DNA from 2 places in the Microbulbifer sp. NBRC 101763 genome. Region 2 is predicted to be linked to the other one. Evidence: predicted binding sites of a transcription regulator. Region 2 holds the regulator's gene; the other holds the start of a gene.

What was found. Region 2 encodes PhoB, which activates phosphate uptake and scavenging genes when phosphate is short. Its sites were predicted from a motif close to TGTCATAAANNTGTAACA; they were not measured.
Region 1: the regulator PhoB is predicted to act here: its motif matches at 4,375-4,392, upstream of ABWV76_RS07060 (PhoX family protein).

What each region holds. Positions count from the first base shown of each region.
Region 1 covers NZ_BAABQV010000002.1:385,329-393,033, reverse strand. Annotated here, with positions in the region: gene ABWV76_RS07070 (phytase) at 1-1,603, opposite strand, end outside; gene ABWV76_RS07065 (TonB-dependent receptor) at 1,671-4,283, opposite strand; gene ABWV76_RS07060 (PhoX family protein) at 4,564-6,492, shown strand; gene pstS (phosphate ABC transporter substrate-binding protein PstS) at 6,611-7,690, shown strand.
Region 2 covers NZ_BAABQV010000003.1:399,887-407,591, reverse strand. Annotated here, with positions in the region: gene recG (ATP-dependent DNA helicase RecG) at 1-249, shown strand, start outside; gene ABWV76_RS09910 (dicarboxylate/amino acid:cation symporter) at 261-1,580, opposite strand; gene ABWV76_RS09905 (chorismate--pyruvate lyase family protein) at 1,707-2,321, shown strand; gene ubiA (4-hydroxybenzoate octaprenyltransferase) at 2,379-3,221, shown strand; gene phoB (phosphate regulon transcriptional regulator PhoB) at 3,331-4,035, shown strand; gene phoR (phosphate regulon sensor histidine kinase PhoR) at 4,172-5,497, shown strand; gene ABWV76_RS09885 (hypothetical protein) at 5,533-5,892, opposite strand; gene ABWV76_RS09880 (DUF938 domain-containing protein) at 5,895-6,506, opposite strand; gene yaaA (peroxide stress protein YaaA) at 6,503-7,279, opposite strand; gene ABWV76_RS09870 (DUF4265 domain-containing protein) at 7,430-7,705, opposite strand, start outside.

The DNA of each region.
Region 1 (7,705 bases), on a different contig from region 2:
CCACTAGACTTTTAGTATTAACCTCCGCTACAAGTTTAGGCTTACCCATCCCGGCACTGTATCTGTGCAAATCCAGCTTCCATATTCCCCTGTCTTCTTCACCGTAGAAAAGCTGGCCATTCTGGGCATCGACAACGCACCCTTCTACCTGACCCTCGACAGGTAAACGGGATACGTGTTTAAGTTGCCAATTTCTAGCATCTTGACCCAAGTGAATATCCAGCTGATGTAGCTCTCCCTCCTTATCAGATACCCAGACGCTAAGCCGGCTATCCATATAATAAAGGCACAAGCCATAGGGGTCCTTCATATTCAGTTTCTGTAATCCCAGATATTCAACTTTCCCTGATTTTTCTATGGCAAATAAGTCAATACCCGGCGTGGAGCGGTTGGAAGCTGCTGCAATTGCACTATAAGTAGGATGCTGTATTTCGCTGATATCTACATTATTCACTCGCCCTACGGCAAATTGCTGCACCAGTTGCCCGGATAAACCATAGATATTTAAGCCATATTTTTTATCAGTGCCCAGAATTAAGCTTTGCTCAGGGTGAAGCCGATTCACCCAAATAGCTGGATCATCTGCAGCGTCTCCAGCTGAAGAAACCGGCTGTGTTTGGGCACTGGCAGGAATACGCGGTATGAATTCATCCACCAGTTGCAGGTCAGGATGTTCAGGAGGATTGAGAGGTTCATACTCAAAGTACAGAAGGGAATCTACTTCCTCATCCAAAACCACAATATTTTTGCCTATAACGCCAACAGAAGCTGGATAATAATTACTATCAATATAGATAGTCTGATCAGACCCTTCTTGTAAATTTTTTAACTCATAGCCTTGCAGGCGAGCATCCGCTGTTAACCATAAATAATTGCCAGAGTGATCAATCCAAAGGCCGCCAAAATCCTCCCCGAGTTGATCTGCTTGCATGAGTAATTTTCTTTCCTCATCCTTTTCAGCATCAGCATTCATACTGATAATACCGATTGGCGGCTGGGAGAAGAGCAGCTTCCCATTAAAGGGAGCGACTGCACATGCATTCACCTGCTCACCAAAATACAGGGGGCGAATTTCTACAAGCTCCCATGTAGAAGGTCCAGGGCTTACCAGGTATTCGTGCCCTAACCCATCATCTCCAATAGTAAATAGATGAGTACGATCATTATTCTGATAAAAACACAGGGCGCTTTGCGGAGAAATTTCATCACGGCCGCCAAGATACTGCAAAACTGGTTTGCGATCGATCCCTCCCTTTAACTTGTAAAGTTTCACCTCTGCAGATAGCTCATCATAGGCTGCCACAAGGAGGCTGCCTTGTGACAAACTTTGTATAGCCAAAGTTTCTACCCGGCCAGGAGCAGATACCAGGTGATCTCCATTGCTATCTAGTAATAAGACGCCTTTATTTTTACTGGCAATTAATAGTGCACTCTTTCCCGGAAACTGAACGGGTAACATCTGTTCAGCTCCAATGCCCTGGAGATCGATTTTTTCTATCGGCTGCACCTTTTTGACACGTAAAACCTGATCCCAACGAGCATCACAACCTCCGAGAATACTACTCAGTAAAAGGCAAATAAGGAGGTAGTACTTATTTTTCATGGTAATCCACCAGCAGAAAATATAAACCCCGTTACTAAATAGGGGGTTGGCAATACCTATTAAAATTTTAGAAAGTGCTATAACTCAAACCCAGTGCATAGGTTGGACCATACTCCTCATACTGGCCATTAAAGCCTGAATTATGTGCGTAGTAAGGCTCATCAGTGAGGTTCACCCCGGTAAAGGTCAGTTGCAGTCCGTTATCGAAACGATAGCGTGCGGATAAGTCCAACTGTAGATGATCATCCTCATAGCGATCAGCAGTAGAATTCTCCAAATCCACCTCCAATAAACGCTCGCTGCGATAAGCAGCTGATAACCGCATGCTAAATGCATCGCGCTCATAACCCATCACAAAATTAGCCACCAGATCTGCTTGCGAAGGCAAAGAAATCTTATCGCTACGCTCCCTATCTGGCCCCAGGCCCAAGCGTGCTTCAGAGTCTGTCACAGTGGCATTTGCGCGTAACAGGAACCCGTTTTCGAAACCCCTGGTCCAAGCCAGCTCCATACCATTGAGACGGGCGGAATCACCATTTACCGGTTGTAATACTTCAGCCTCGTCAACACTCAAATTCCCCACATACTGACTGTAATCCACAACACTGGAAACATCGGACAGAACAATGAAATTGTCGATACGCTTGTGGAATAACCCCAGGGAGAGCATACCCAAATGGTCTGCATAGTACTCGGCAGAGAAGTCCAGATTGCGCGACTGGTACGGATCTAGCGCAGGATTACCGGCCTCCACTTCCAGCTTGTCATCGTCATACTCTATCTTGGCCGGCGATGGGTTCAGGTGTCCGAAGGATGGGCGCGAAAGAGACTCACTATAAGCCGCACGCAAAACAATATTATCGTTGTAGTCATATTTATAATTTACACTGGGAAAAAAGTCATCATAATCGCGCTGATAGCGTATCCCAGCTGCATAAACCTCGTCGGCAATTTCCTGTGCACCGGGTACCGGCTCTTCAGACTCGACGACTTGCACACCCTCAGCGGTAAAGTCTGTGCGCTCGTAGCGAACCCCAAATACCAGCTGCGACTGGTCAAACTCAATCGTATTCATAACGTAGAACGCACTGATATCTTCCTGCATATTGTAATCGCGCGCGGAAGACAAAGCCGTTTCAGTTTCATCAACTTCAAAATCGTCAATATGACTGTTAATAAAGTAATTTAAACTGCCGCTACTAACCCCAGGGCCAAAGCTATCCAAGCCGTAGTCGATGTCATTGCGAACAAAATCTGCGAGGGTGTAGTCTCCCGCAAAATCCTTATACACGGTCGCATTCAAGTCTCCACTCTTCTCACGCTGTCGCTCGTGTATGCCAAACTGGATAACTGATGGATTACCGGCCCACTGAATTTCCCGGCTAATGTCGAAACGCAGGCTCAGCTCTTTATCCTCTGTAAAGTTATCTTCAATGACGAGCTCATCCAATTGATAACTGGACGGGTCTAAAACTCGCTGCGCATCTTCTGCGCCCACTGCCATACGCGGCGTTTTATCTGCCTCTACATAGCCAATGCGCACAGGCTCCAATGCAAAATCTGTATCGCGTCGGTGAGGTTCAGACTCCTCCGCATGGGAATATCCCAGTGCATAGGAGATATCCACCTGATCAAAATTATGCTCACCACCGAAAACAGAGGAGATGATTTCCTGCTCTTCCAGCCGGTCCTTCAAAGACTTTTCCAGTGCAGCTTCCTGCCACTGTGCGGAGTTCCTTGAAATCGTTTCCGGCTCATCCCGCCCGGCATCCAACTTCCAGGAGTTGCGCTGGCGAATTTCCTTGTCGGAAAATTCTGAATAGAGATTGTGGAAGTACATACGTGAGCGATCACTAAGATCCAGATCGAAGTTGGCAGCAACACCTGTTCGCTCGCGGGTAATGGAATAATCACGCTGTTCGATCTCTGTCGCACCAATGCCGGTAGTACCATCCTCAGCCGTAAATTCCTGCCAGGTACCATCAGTCTCAATATTTTCCGAACCGAAATTCCGCTCTTGATGGCTGAGGGCCAGGGCCACGCCAAATCGTCGATCGCCACTCAAATCAAAGACATTGGTTAAAGTGGCTGCGACTTTGGGACTATTTTCCTCCTGAAGTTCACTGTAACTGTTCTCAGCACTGAACTTATAGCGACGGCCATCATAATCGAGCGCATTAAGGCTTTTGATTTCAATAGCGCCGCCAATAGAGTCTGCACTCATGTCGGGAGTCAGGGTTTTAAAAACCTCCAGGCTGGCGAGTAGGTCTGAGGGAATGACATCCAGGGCGACCGCGCGACTATCTGTTTCCGGGGCCGGCAGGTTAATTCCATTTATTGTTGCCGCGTTCAAGTTAGGATCAATACCGCGCACACCCACAAAGCGTCCCTCCCCCTGATCACGGGCAATAAAAACCCCCGGCATCCTCTGTAAGGCTTCAGTAACATTGGCATCTGGAAGCTCACCGATTGCATCAGATGTCTGCACTGCAACCAGCTTATTCGCATCCCTCTGGCGATCCAGGTCACTGCGCGCGTTACTTGCCTGGGCAGTGACGACCACAGTCTCCATAACCTGTGAATCCTGGTTTTGTGCACTTGCATTTGCGCTCATAATTGCAGCGGCAAGTGCCGTAACTGATGTACCTAGCAGCCGTAAACTGATGATCTTATATTTCATAAAGCCCCCACTCCCGTCATTGCCAGTGGCGTATTAGATTGGGCGCAGACTAGTAGGCGTTTATGACCCTTCAGTGACGTTTTTTTTAAGCTGTCATCAAGCTTTCAGAAAAAATTGTAAATATCTGTGCCAATCAACCAAAGGGCCAAACAATCAGGCCTGAAAAATGAGTTATAGAGCAGTGACTCCGGTCATAGACTTTTAAGCAGAAATTCCCACTTAACCAATGAGATTCGCCGAGCCAGCGATCCAGAACCAGTAACCCAAAATGGAGTGGAGTATGAGCGACCAACCCAGTAACCCAACACGGCGCAAACTGCTCAAAACCTTGAGTACTGTGACCGCCGCGGGTACAGCAAGCTCAGTATTACCCGGCTGTATTGCGGAACACAGCGCTGAAAGGGAAAGCCTTACTTTTTCTGAAATTCCTCATTCGCTGGATTTCCAACACCACCTGCCGGAACACTACAGCGCCGATATCCTTTTGCGCTGGGGAGATCCAATTCAGGAAACCGATACTCCATTTCACCCGGAGAAACTGGATGCCGCAGAACAGGGACAGCGATTCGGCTACAACAATGATTTCATTGCATTTATGCCTCTGGCTGACAATGTCGAACCTTCACGTGGGGATTTACAACTGCAAAGCGGCAATAGCAACCGCGGACTACTGTGTGTAAATCACGAATATACTCAACCCCACTTAATGTTCCCCGGCTATAACGACGAATACAGTGCCACTCGTGGGGTTAGTTCTGAGCATGTCGCGATAGAGCAGGCGGCCTGTGGTCACTCCGTGGTGGAAATTGAGCGCAGTAGCAACGGGTGGCGTACCGTGCTGGACAGTCCTTATAACCGCCGAATAACCATGACTACCGCCATGGATATCAGTGGGCCAGCGGCAGGAAACAGGCGATTGAAAACCGCAGCCGACCCCAGCGGTACCCAAGTGCTGGGCACCATAGGGAATTGTGCCGGGGGCAAGACGCCTTGGGGTACTGTCCTTATTGCTGAGGAAGGGTTCGGTGGCGCTTTCCAGGGTAACCCACAAGAAGTCGAAGACCCCAGGGAGGCCCAGAACCACCATCGCTTTGGCATAAGCCCAAGAAACCGTAATTTGGGTGACTACGATCGCCGCTTTGACATTCAAGCGGAGCCCAACGAGCCAAACCGTTTTGGCTGGATGGTGGAATACGATCCCTATGATCCCCAATCTAAGCCGCGCAAGCTCACTACCCTCGGCCGCTTTGAGCACGAGGGCTTCACCCTGGTGTGTAAACCCGGTCAGGCGGTGGTGGCCTACGGAGGCGATGATGACGAACACCAGTTCGTCTATCGCTTTGTCTCCAGGGGTATTTATCAACCTGAGGATTACCAGGCCAACAGGGAACTTCTTACTGAAGGCACTCTCTATGCCGCCAGGTTCGATGAAAATGGTCACGGGCAGTGGTTAGCCCTGATTTATGGCCAGGGATCTCTCAACAGCGAAAATGGTTTTCACAATCAGGCAGATGTACTGATCGATGCACGGCGTGCGGCAGCCCTGTTAGGCGCAACCCCCATGGATCGCCCCGAAGATGTGGAAACCAACCCCCATAACGACTGCACTTATGTCATGCTGACGAAGAATAAGAAGCGCCAGAAAGATGAAATCGATGCTGCCAACCCTCGCGCTAAAAATGTTGCAGGCCATGTATTGGAAATAGTACCACCGGGTAAAAATGGTAATCGTGACCACACCAGTGATCGTTTTCAGTGGCAACAGTTTTTACTGGGGGGAAACCCCAATGCAGAACGCCCAGAAGAGAGAGGTGCCTACGGCCAGCAGGCCAGCTACAACATTTCCGCCAATGGCTGGTTTGCCAACCCGGATAATGTCGCGTTTGATGGCCACGGCAATATGTGGATTGCCACTGATGGCTGTGAGCGCTTTGGATTCCATGATGGGCTCTGGGCCATGGCGACAGAAGGGCCCCTGCGCGCTGCACCAAAACACTTCTTCGGCTGCCCCAGAGGTGCAGAGGTTTGTGGACCGGAATTTACACCCGATGGCACAACCCTTTTCATAGCAGTGCAGCATCCCGCCGAAGCGCGTAACTCCACATATGAAAATCCCATACACCGCTGGCCGGACAATGACCCCAAATTGCCACCACGTCCATCCGTATTGGCAATCTACAGGGACGATGGTAAAGAGGTTGGCAGCTAACTTCACAATCAATTAAGACGGCGTCAGTATTGCTAAAATTAACTCTAAGTATATTTTTTTACCGGCTTGCCGCCTGTAGTCTCTCCTAAGAGCGCAGGCTTTGTGGTTGAGGTTAGCCATGCAAACTAAATTTATCGCTGCTTTACGCCACATTGGCGTCACTCTGGCAGTTGCTGCTGTATGCCTGCTACCCCAGATCAACGCACAAACCTCTGAGTCCACCATTAATCTGCGCGGCAGTGGAGCCCGTTTCCCCCACCCAGTCTACGTCGACTGGTTTCGACAGTTTACCCATCAGGATAACGATATATTCGTGCACTACGGATTAAGTGCCAGCACAGATGGTATCCGGGATTTCCTGGGAAATACGGTAGACTTTGCTGCCTCAGATATTGCCATCGAGATTGACAGGCTAGAGGGCTTAAAGGGAGGAGCCGTAGTACTACCTGTCACCGCTATTCAGCTTGTATTGATATTCAACCTGCCGGGCATTGAGGCGTTAAAACTTTCCAGGGATGCCTATGCAAATATCTTTTTAGGTAAGGTCCAAACCTGGGACCACCCCAGTATTACTGCCAGTAACCCTGAAATACAGTTACCTAACACTGAAATAACGGTGGTAACTCATACTGAGAGTTCTGGCGCCTCTTATCTTTTCTCCGGGCATCTGAGTAATATCAATGATGAATTTCGCGAAAACATCGGAATAAGCCAAGCGCCTAACTGGCCCAGACAGCCCGGTTTCGAGCGGGCCGCAGGTAGCCAGGGAGTGGCGGCTAAGGTCAGAGCGACCCCAGGTTCCATAGGCTTTATAGACCACTGCTTTGCCGAAGTTACCAATCTCCCTGAAGCACTGCTGGAAAACCGTTCGGGGAATTACATTGAGGCCAATGTAGAGAGCGGCACTGCAGCATTGGAAGAGGTTGAATTTCCTGAAGGCAAGCTACCAGGCAGTAACGCCCCTAACCTGATTGCCTGGGTTTGGGATCCCGCTGCTGAGGGCGCCTATCCAATTACCAGTTTCTCTTGGCTATTGCTTTACGCGGAGCAGGACGATAGCAAAGCCAAAGCTCTACGCAAAATGTTGTCATTTATTCTACATGCCAACTCCCAGGCAAAGGCAGGTGAGTTGGGGCTGGTGCCCTTACCGGAACATGTTCGGGAAAAAGTACTGAGCGCCATAGATTTTGTCCAATAAATCAAAGATGTGTTT
Region 2 (7,705 bases):
CAGGCACTGCGTCAACATAGCGATGGCTTTGCTATTGCGGAGGAAGACCTGCGACTGCGTGGCCCCGGGGAGATTCTCGGCACACGCCAGACCGGTGAAATCCAGCACCGCATCGCCGATTTGCAGAGAGATGCAGAACTGTTACCCCAGGTGCAGAGGATCGCTGCATCCCCAACGCTAAATCAGGAAATGCGATGCCAGCTGATAAAACGCTGGCTGCAAAACAAGCCCCGTTTTGCCGAGGCTTGATGAAAGGCGCCTCAGTGGGCGCCAACAGTATTTTGATTATCGTTGATGCTTACACTCTTGTAGTTGGCATCGTAGTAAGTCTCTTCATCGAGAGCCCCTTCGCTCTTCGCCACCACACTACTTACCACCGCATCACCGGTAATATTCACCGCAGTACGCACCATATCCAGCAGACGATCGACACCGATCACAATAGCAATGCCTTCTAGCGGCAGACCCACCTGCTGCAGCACCATACCGAGCATAATCAGACCCACACCGGGTACACCGGCAGTGCCAATAGAGGCCAGGGTGGCAGTAAGAATCACTGTAAGATAACCGGTCAGGCCAATCTCCACACCGAAGAACTGGGCAATAAAGACCGTAGCCACCCCCTGCATAATCGCAGTGCCGTCCATATTGATAGTGGCACCCAAGGGAATAGTGAAAGCGGCAACCTTGTTATCTACGCCCAGGCGTTTCTCCACTGTAGATAGGGTCACAGGAATAGTGGCTGCGGAGGAGGCAGTACTGAAAGCGAAGACCATGGTGGACCACATTTTCTTGAGTAACTCCAACGGATTGAGGCCACTCAACATCTTCAAAAGCAGCGAGTAAGTCCCCAAGGCATGTAGCAGCAGGGCACCTAGTACAACCAGGAAGTACTTGCCTAACTGCAAGAGCCCTCCAAACCCCAAGTCAGCAAAAGTTTTTGCCAAAAGGGCAAAAACTCCATAGGGGGCAAACACCATCAGCACACCCACCATGCGCAATACGACAGCATTCATATCATTAAAGAAAGCAGCGATGCGCTGGCCCGGCTCGCCACAGCGGGAAATCGCATAGCCCATCAGCAGGGCGAACACGATAATCTGCAGCATATTACCTTCAGCCATTGCGGCTACTGGGTTAGTGGGGAAAATATTTACCAGCACTTCGGAAAGGGGTGGGGATTCCTTTGGCTGATAAGCCGCGGTGGCCTCTGCCGCGGTTTCACTCACACCGACCCCAGGCTGGAATATCAGTGCCAAACAAAGGGCCAGAGTAATAGCGATGGCTGTGGTCAGCATATAGAGCAGAACAGTTTTACCCGCCAATGGGCCAATACGGCTGCCTTCCGATAAAGCACAGGCACCACTAATCAGGGAAACCAGCACCAGCGGCACCACCATCAGCTTCAGTGAGGCAATAAATATACGGCCGATGATGTCAAAAAGACCCTCGGTCAGGTAAAGGTTAATGGCGCTGGTAACACCCTCGCCGAGCAGCTGGCTCATATTCAGGAAATTGAACAGGCACCCCAGAAGAATGCCCGCAATCATCCCCACAAGAATTTTGGTCGTAAGCCCCATAACAAGCTTCTCTTTATGGATTCGTTATAGATTCGTTGTTTTCGTCAAAGAGGGCACTATATCCACTGGCGACTCAGGGAGCAAAAATGCAACAGGGTGAGGCCAGCCGCCAACAGGCGAGGTACAATGCCATTTTTCCAGACTGCGGAGTTATCGTTGCACCAATCCCCATTTGTACCCACCGGCGATTGGCGTGGGCAGCCCCTAGAGCCAACACTCCCAGAGCCTCCCGAGTCACTGTTGCCCTGGCTGGAATATTCGGGCTCGCTGACGGCGGCTTTGAAGCAGCAGAGCGGCGAGGATTTTCGTGTACAGGTCCTCTTCCAGGGCTGGCAAACACCCCTTGCTGAGGAGTGTCGCGCACTAAAACTGCGTGAGCACAGTCGCGCCCTGGTGCGGGAGGTTTTACTGTATGGCTGCGGCCAGCCCTGGGTATACGCCCGCAGCGTATTGCCGATGCGCAGCCTACAAGGCAAGTCCCGCAATTTGCGCAGCCTGGACGACCGCCCATTAGGAGAGTTACTTTTCAGCGAGCCAGGTATCCGCCGTGGTGATATTCAATTTAATCGCCTGCAGCGAAATCCGAACTTCCAGCTGGAGACCCTGTGCAATGAGAATAAGAACGCCTGGGGTCGCCGCTCTACTTTCTGGCTTCGGGACAAGCCCCTGCTGGTAGCAGAGACATTTCTCTCAAGTTTCCAGCCAGAGACCTCACCTTTAGCCGCCGCAGTCACTAACTAGATACTGGGAGAGTCCACCGTGATCAGCCAACAGATTGCCACCCGCTGGCCCGCAATCATGCCCTACTGGCAGCTGGCTCGCATGGATAAACCCATCGGCTCTCTGTTGCTGTTATGGCCCACTTGGGCAGCACTATGGCTGGCTGCGGATGGCTGGCCGGGACTGCACCTGTTCTCCGTATTCACACTTGGAGTGATCCTGATGCGCGCAGCCGGTTGTGCAGTAAACGATTTTGCTGATCGTGAGATCGACGGCAAAGTAAAGCGCACTGCTGAGCGCCCCCTGGCTACTGGCAGTATCACTCCAAAAGAAGCACTTGGACTTTTTGCCGGACTCAGCCTGTTGGCCTTCGCGCTGGTACTGACAACCAACCAACTGACTATTCTTCTTTCCTTACCCGCTCTGGCACTAGCTTTCTGCTATCCCTTTGCCAAGCGTCACACCCATCTGCCCCAAGTGGTACTGGGTGCTGCCTTCAGCATGGGCATTCCCATGGCCTTCGCCGCAGTAACTGGCAAAGTCCCACCACAAGTCTGGCTCCTCTATGTTGCCAACTTGCTGTGGACCCTGTGTTACGACACTTTCTACGCCATGGTGGACCGGGATGACGATCTGAAGATTGGGGTTAAATCCACAGCAATCCTTTTTGGAGAGATGGACAAAGTCATGACTGCCGCCCTGCAGCTACTGGTATTGATAGCACTGCTGCTCATCGGCCAACGCTTTAGCCTCGGGGGCATTTACTACGTTTCCCTTATCGTTGTGGCCTCATTGTTTGCCTACCAGCAATGGCTGGTTCGCGAACGGGGGAGAGAAGCCTGTTTTCGTGCGTTTCTCAACAACAATTGGGTAGGGTTGGCGTTATTTACCGGAATTTTTCTGCATTATCTGTTTAATTAACTGCTGACTGGGAACCGGACAGCAGCCGTCATATATTTGTCATATTAATCTCGTTTAATCCCCAGCCATAACCGGGAAAACCTGGAAGCTGAGCGGGAATGGCAGGCAAATGCACAGTAAAACGATTCTGATTGTCGATGACGAGGCCGCAGTACGCGACATGCTGCGGATAGCGCTGGAGATGGCAGATTACCGCTGCCTCGAAGCCGAGAACGCCCAGGAGGCCCACGCCCTGATTATCGATGAAAAGCCGGACCTGATCCTGCTCGACTGGATGCTGCCGGATGTCTCCGGTGTCGAGCTGGCCAGGCGCCTCAAGCGCGATGAACTGACCGCTTCAGTGCCCATCATCATGCTCACGGCAAAAGGCGAGGAAGATAATAAAATCAAGGGGTTAGAGACAGGCGCCGACGACTATATCACTAAGCCCTTCTCCCCCCGCGAACTGGTTGCACGCCTCAAGGCTGTGTTGCGGCGCGCAGGCCCGGCCACACCGGAAGACCCATTGAGTGCCGGCAACCTGGTGCTGGACCCTCTCAGTCACAGGGTGACTATCAAGGGACAGCCTGTAGATATGGGCCCCACCGAATTTCGCCTGCTGACCTTTTTCCTATCGCACCAAGAGCGAGCCTACACACGTACCCAATTGCTGGACCATGTCTGGGGCGGCAACGTATATGTGGAAGAGCGCACTGTGGACGTGCATATCCGTCGCCTGCGCAAAGCCCTGACAGTGGATGGTCATGACCGATATATCCAGACAGTACGCGGAACAGGCTATCGATTTTCTGTGCAAACTGTCGAAAAAGTGTGACAATCCCCACAGATCGGCACTGACTTCCACGGGAACCAATGGTCACACTTCAGAACTATGGGTTTCCAAGATGTATTGACCGTGAAGGGCTGCCAGGCAGAGCCCTTTCGCGTCCGTCAGGTAACACGGCAACGCTATGTTGGATCGCAGTATTGGCGAGTTTTCGCGTTTTGTAATTATCGCTCTGGGCTGCACCATTCTCGGTTTCACCTCAGGCAACTGGTCGCTCGCCCTAATTGCGGGCCTGGCCGCCTACCTTCTATCTGTATTGTGGCAACAACAGCGCTTCAACCGCTGGCTGGCCAATGGCCGGCGCGGACCCGCTCCCACCTCTTTCGGTATCTGGGGCGAAATCTACGATGACTTCTATCGTATGCAACGCCGTCATCGCCGTGAGAAACAAAAGCTGCACGCTATGTTGCGGCGGGTACAGGACAGTACCAGCGCTCTGCGTGAGGGCATAGTTGCTCTCGAGAATGGCGACCATTTGGCTTGGTGGAACCCCGCTGCCGGTGAGCTACTCGGCCTGCAGGCCAGTGACAGCGGACAATCCCTGGTCAATTTTGTCCGTGACCCCAACTTTGTCAGCTACATGCACAGCGAGGATACCGACTCGCGCGAGCCTCTGACCCTTCCCGCCCCAGGCAATGAAGCACTGCACCTGCAGCTGGAGGTTACCCGCTATGGAAAAGATGAGGCACTGGTTATCGTTCGCGATATCACCCGCTTGCACAACCTGGAGCAGATGCGCCGCGATTTTGTTGCCAATGTCTCCCACGAACTACGCACCCCACTGACAGTCATTGCCGGCTACCTGGAAACCTTGCAAGGCAGTGATATGGCACCACCCGCGTGGCAGCGTCCACTGGCACAGATGGAGGAGCAGGCCGCACGCATGACTACACTGGTCAACGACCTGTTGCTTCTGGCACGCCTGGAGACCTCTGAGCGCACTGGCGGCGACATGCTGATAGATGTGCAGGAACTGATGGAGCGAGTAGCGCGGGAAGCACGCAGCTTTAGTGGTGGTCGCCACCAGATAGAAGTGGAAAACGAAATCCCCTGCTGCATTCGCGGTGATGCTAGCGAGCTACACAGTGCCTTTGCCAACTTGGTGCTGAATGCGGTGAAGTACAGCCCTGATGAAGGGGCCATCAAGCTTCGCTGGTGGCAGGACAACTGGGGCGGTCACTTCAGTGTGGAGGATCGAGGCATAGGTATTGACCCTTTACATATCCCGCGCCTTACTGAACGCTTTTATCGGGTCGACCCCGGTCGCTCGCGAGACAGCGGCGGCACAGGCCTGGGACTAGCTATCGTGAAGCACGTTCTGATACGCCACGGCGGTGAAATGAGTGTTGAAAGTACTCCCACACAAGGCAGCACTTTCACTTTGCACTTCCCTGTCAAAAAAGTGGTTAGCAAAGTAGAGCAAGGTCCTGAGGTGACAGTGGGCGCTTAAACACCGCCCCACTCCTTACCCAGATAAAGCCGGGGTTAATCAAACTCCTCCAGCCTTACCTTTTCACCATTTTTTGTATAGGTGCTCTCGTCCTCATCATTAACCGGTGTACTCTCCCTGCTCAGGATCAGGTGGTGCAATTGCAAATCCCCATCACGCAGCAACAGGTGCTCATTGCCCTCATCGTCCGTAGGCAGGGGCCGGGAACCCAGTAAAGCATCGCGCAAGGCGCGCAGGCGAGGCACATCCTTATAGCGGTTCAGGTCATTAGAAAGGCGCGTCTTCATACGCTCACTTTCGTGCAGGGCAGCAGCAGTCTCACGATACTTGGCAAAAAAATACACAGCGCCAATTGCAAAGGCCACAATTACCGTTACTTCAAACCACGCAGGCATACTTACTCCTTATTATCGTTTTTACGCCAGACAACCAGTTGATTATTGGCTGGCAGGAAACTTAGCTCTTCGCGCCGCATATCCGCATCTGCAGCGAGCTGATCCAACCATTCCAGGTCACGGATACCACTGGCTGGGTTGCGCTCCTTGAGCCAGAGATCAAAATCGGCATTGCTTGGCCCGATAAAAGCCCCATCAATTTTCACAGGACCGTAGACAACCAGCTGACCACCGGACTCCAAGACCGAGGGGAGCTTGTGGAAAAAGCGCTCTACCGATTCTCTCGACATGATATGCAGGGTATTGGCGGTAAAGACCACGTCTGCACTGAGCTCTGGCCAGTCGCTATCGACATCCAGGGCAAGAGGCTTTAGCAGGTTTTGCGCGGGCTGCTTCTCCAACCAGGCGCAAACTCCCGGTAACATCTCCGCACGTTCAGAAGTCTGCCAGGTTAATTGGGGCAACTGAGGAGCAAAGTAGACCGCATGCTGCCCGGTACCACTTCCAACTTCCAGCACTTGCCGGCTATCAGCCAGCAGGCGTCGTAATTGTTTAAGGATGGGATCACGGTTACGCGCGCAGGAGGGAGCATCCGGTAGGGCCTGCTCGCTCATTGCGCTTCGTCCCGGGTAAATACCCAATCGTGTTCACTGGACATTTCAGGGCTGTATTCATACCCCCCGACATCAAAGCCCTTCAGCTCTTCTGCCTTTTTTACCCGCTGGTCGATAGCCCAACGACTCATCATGCCCCGCGCCTTCTTAGCGAAGAAACTGATCATTTTGTACTGGCCATTTTTCAGGTCCTTGAAGTGTGGGGTAATCACTTCGGCATCGAGTGCCCTGGGCCTGATCGACTTGAAGTACTCGTTTGAGGCCAAGTTAACTAACTCACGGCTCTTGAGGCTATGCAACTGCTCATTGAGAGCCCCGGTGGTTTTCTCTCCCCAAAATTCATACAGGTTCTTACCACGGGAATTCTCAAACTTGGTGCCCATCTCCAAACGGTAAGGCTGCATCAAGTCCAGTGGGCGCAGGATACCGTAGAGCCCCGACAACATACGCAGATGTTTTTGCGCATAGCTGAAATCGCGCTTGCCCATAGACTCTGCATCAAGACCGGTATAAACATCGCCTTTAAAAGCGAGCAGCGCCGCTCGTGCATTCGTAGCAGTAAAAGGCCGCTTCCAGGATTGGAACCGATCGTAATTCAGGATGCCCAGCTTATCGGAAATTTTCATCAGGCTGGAAATCTGCTGCGGGCTGAGTTTACGCAGCTCTTTGATCAATGCTGCAGACTCCTTGAGAAACTCCGGCTGGGTGGTTTCCAATTCGGGAATTTCACTCTCATAATCCAGCGTTTTCGCGGGAGAAATCACTATTAACATCGGATACCTTACTTTCCTCTGCCTAACCATCGCTGTTAGCGACGTTCCAAACCAATTGCGAATCTAGGGCATACCTGAAATTTTGCCCGGCTCTCTTAGCATAATGCGGCAGTAAATATTGCTACTACCCTTGATTTACCCCGGCCGTGACTATTCTGGCTTTAGAATATCCTGCCACCAATTCAAGGGGGTCTGGCCATCCTTGGGATCATACACGTTGCCGTAATACCAGACACTGTTGGCCCCATCGCAGACACTATTCAGGATCTTTTCAATTTTTTCGAACCCGCAGCTGACATGAATGCTGTATACCAGCATACGCGGAACTTCCAGATCCAATTCGCCTCCAAGTTTTTCCAATTGGGGGGTTAATTTATCCGAAAGCTCTGCGCTATCACCGCGACAAAATACTCGGATTGACAAATT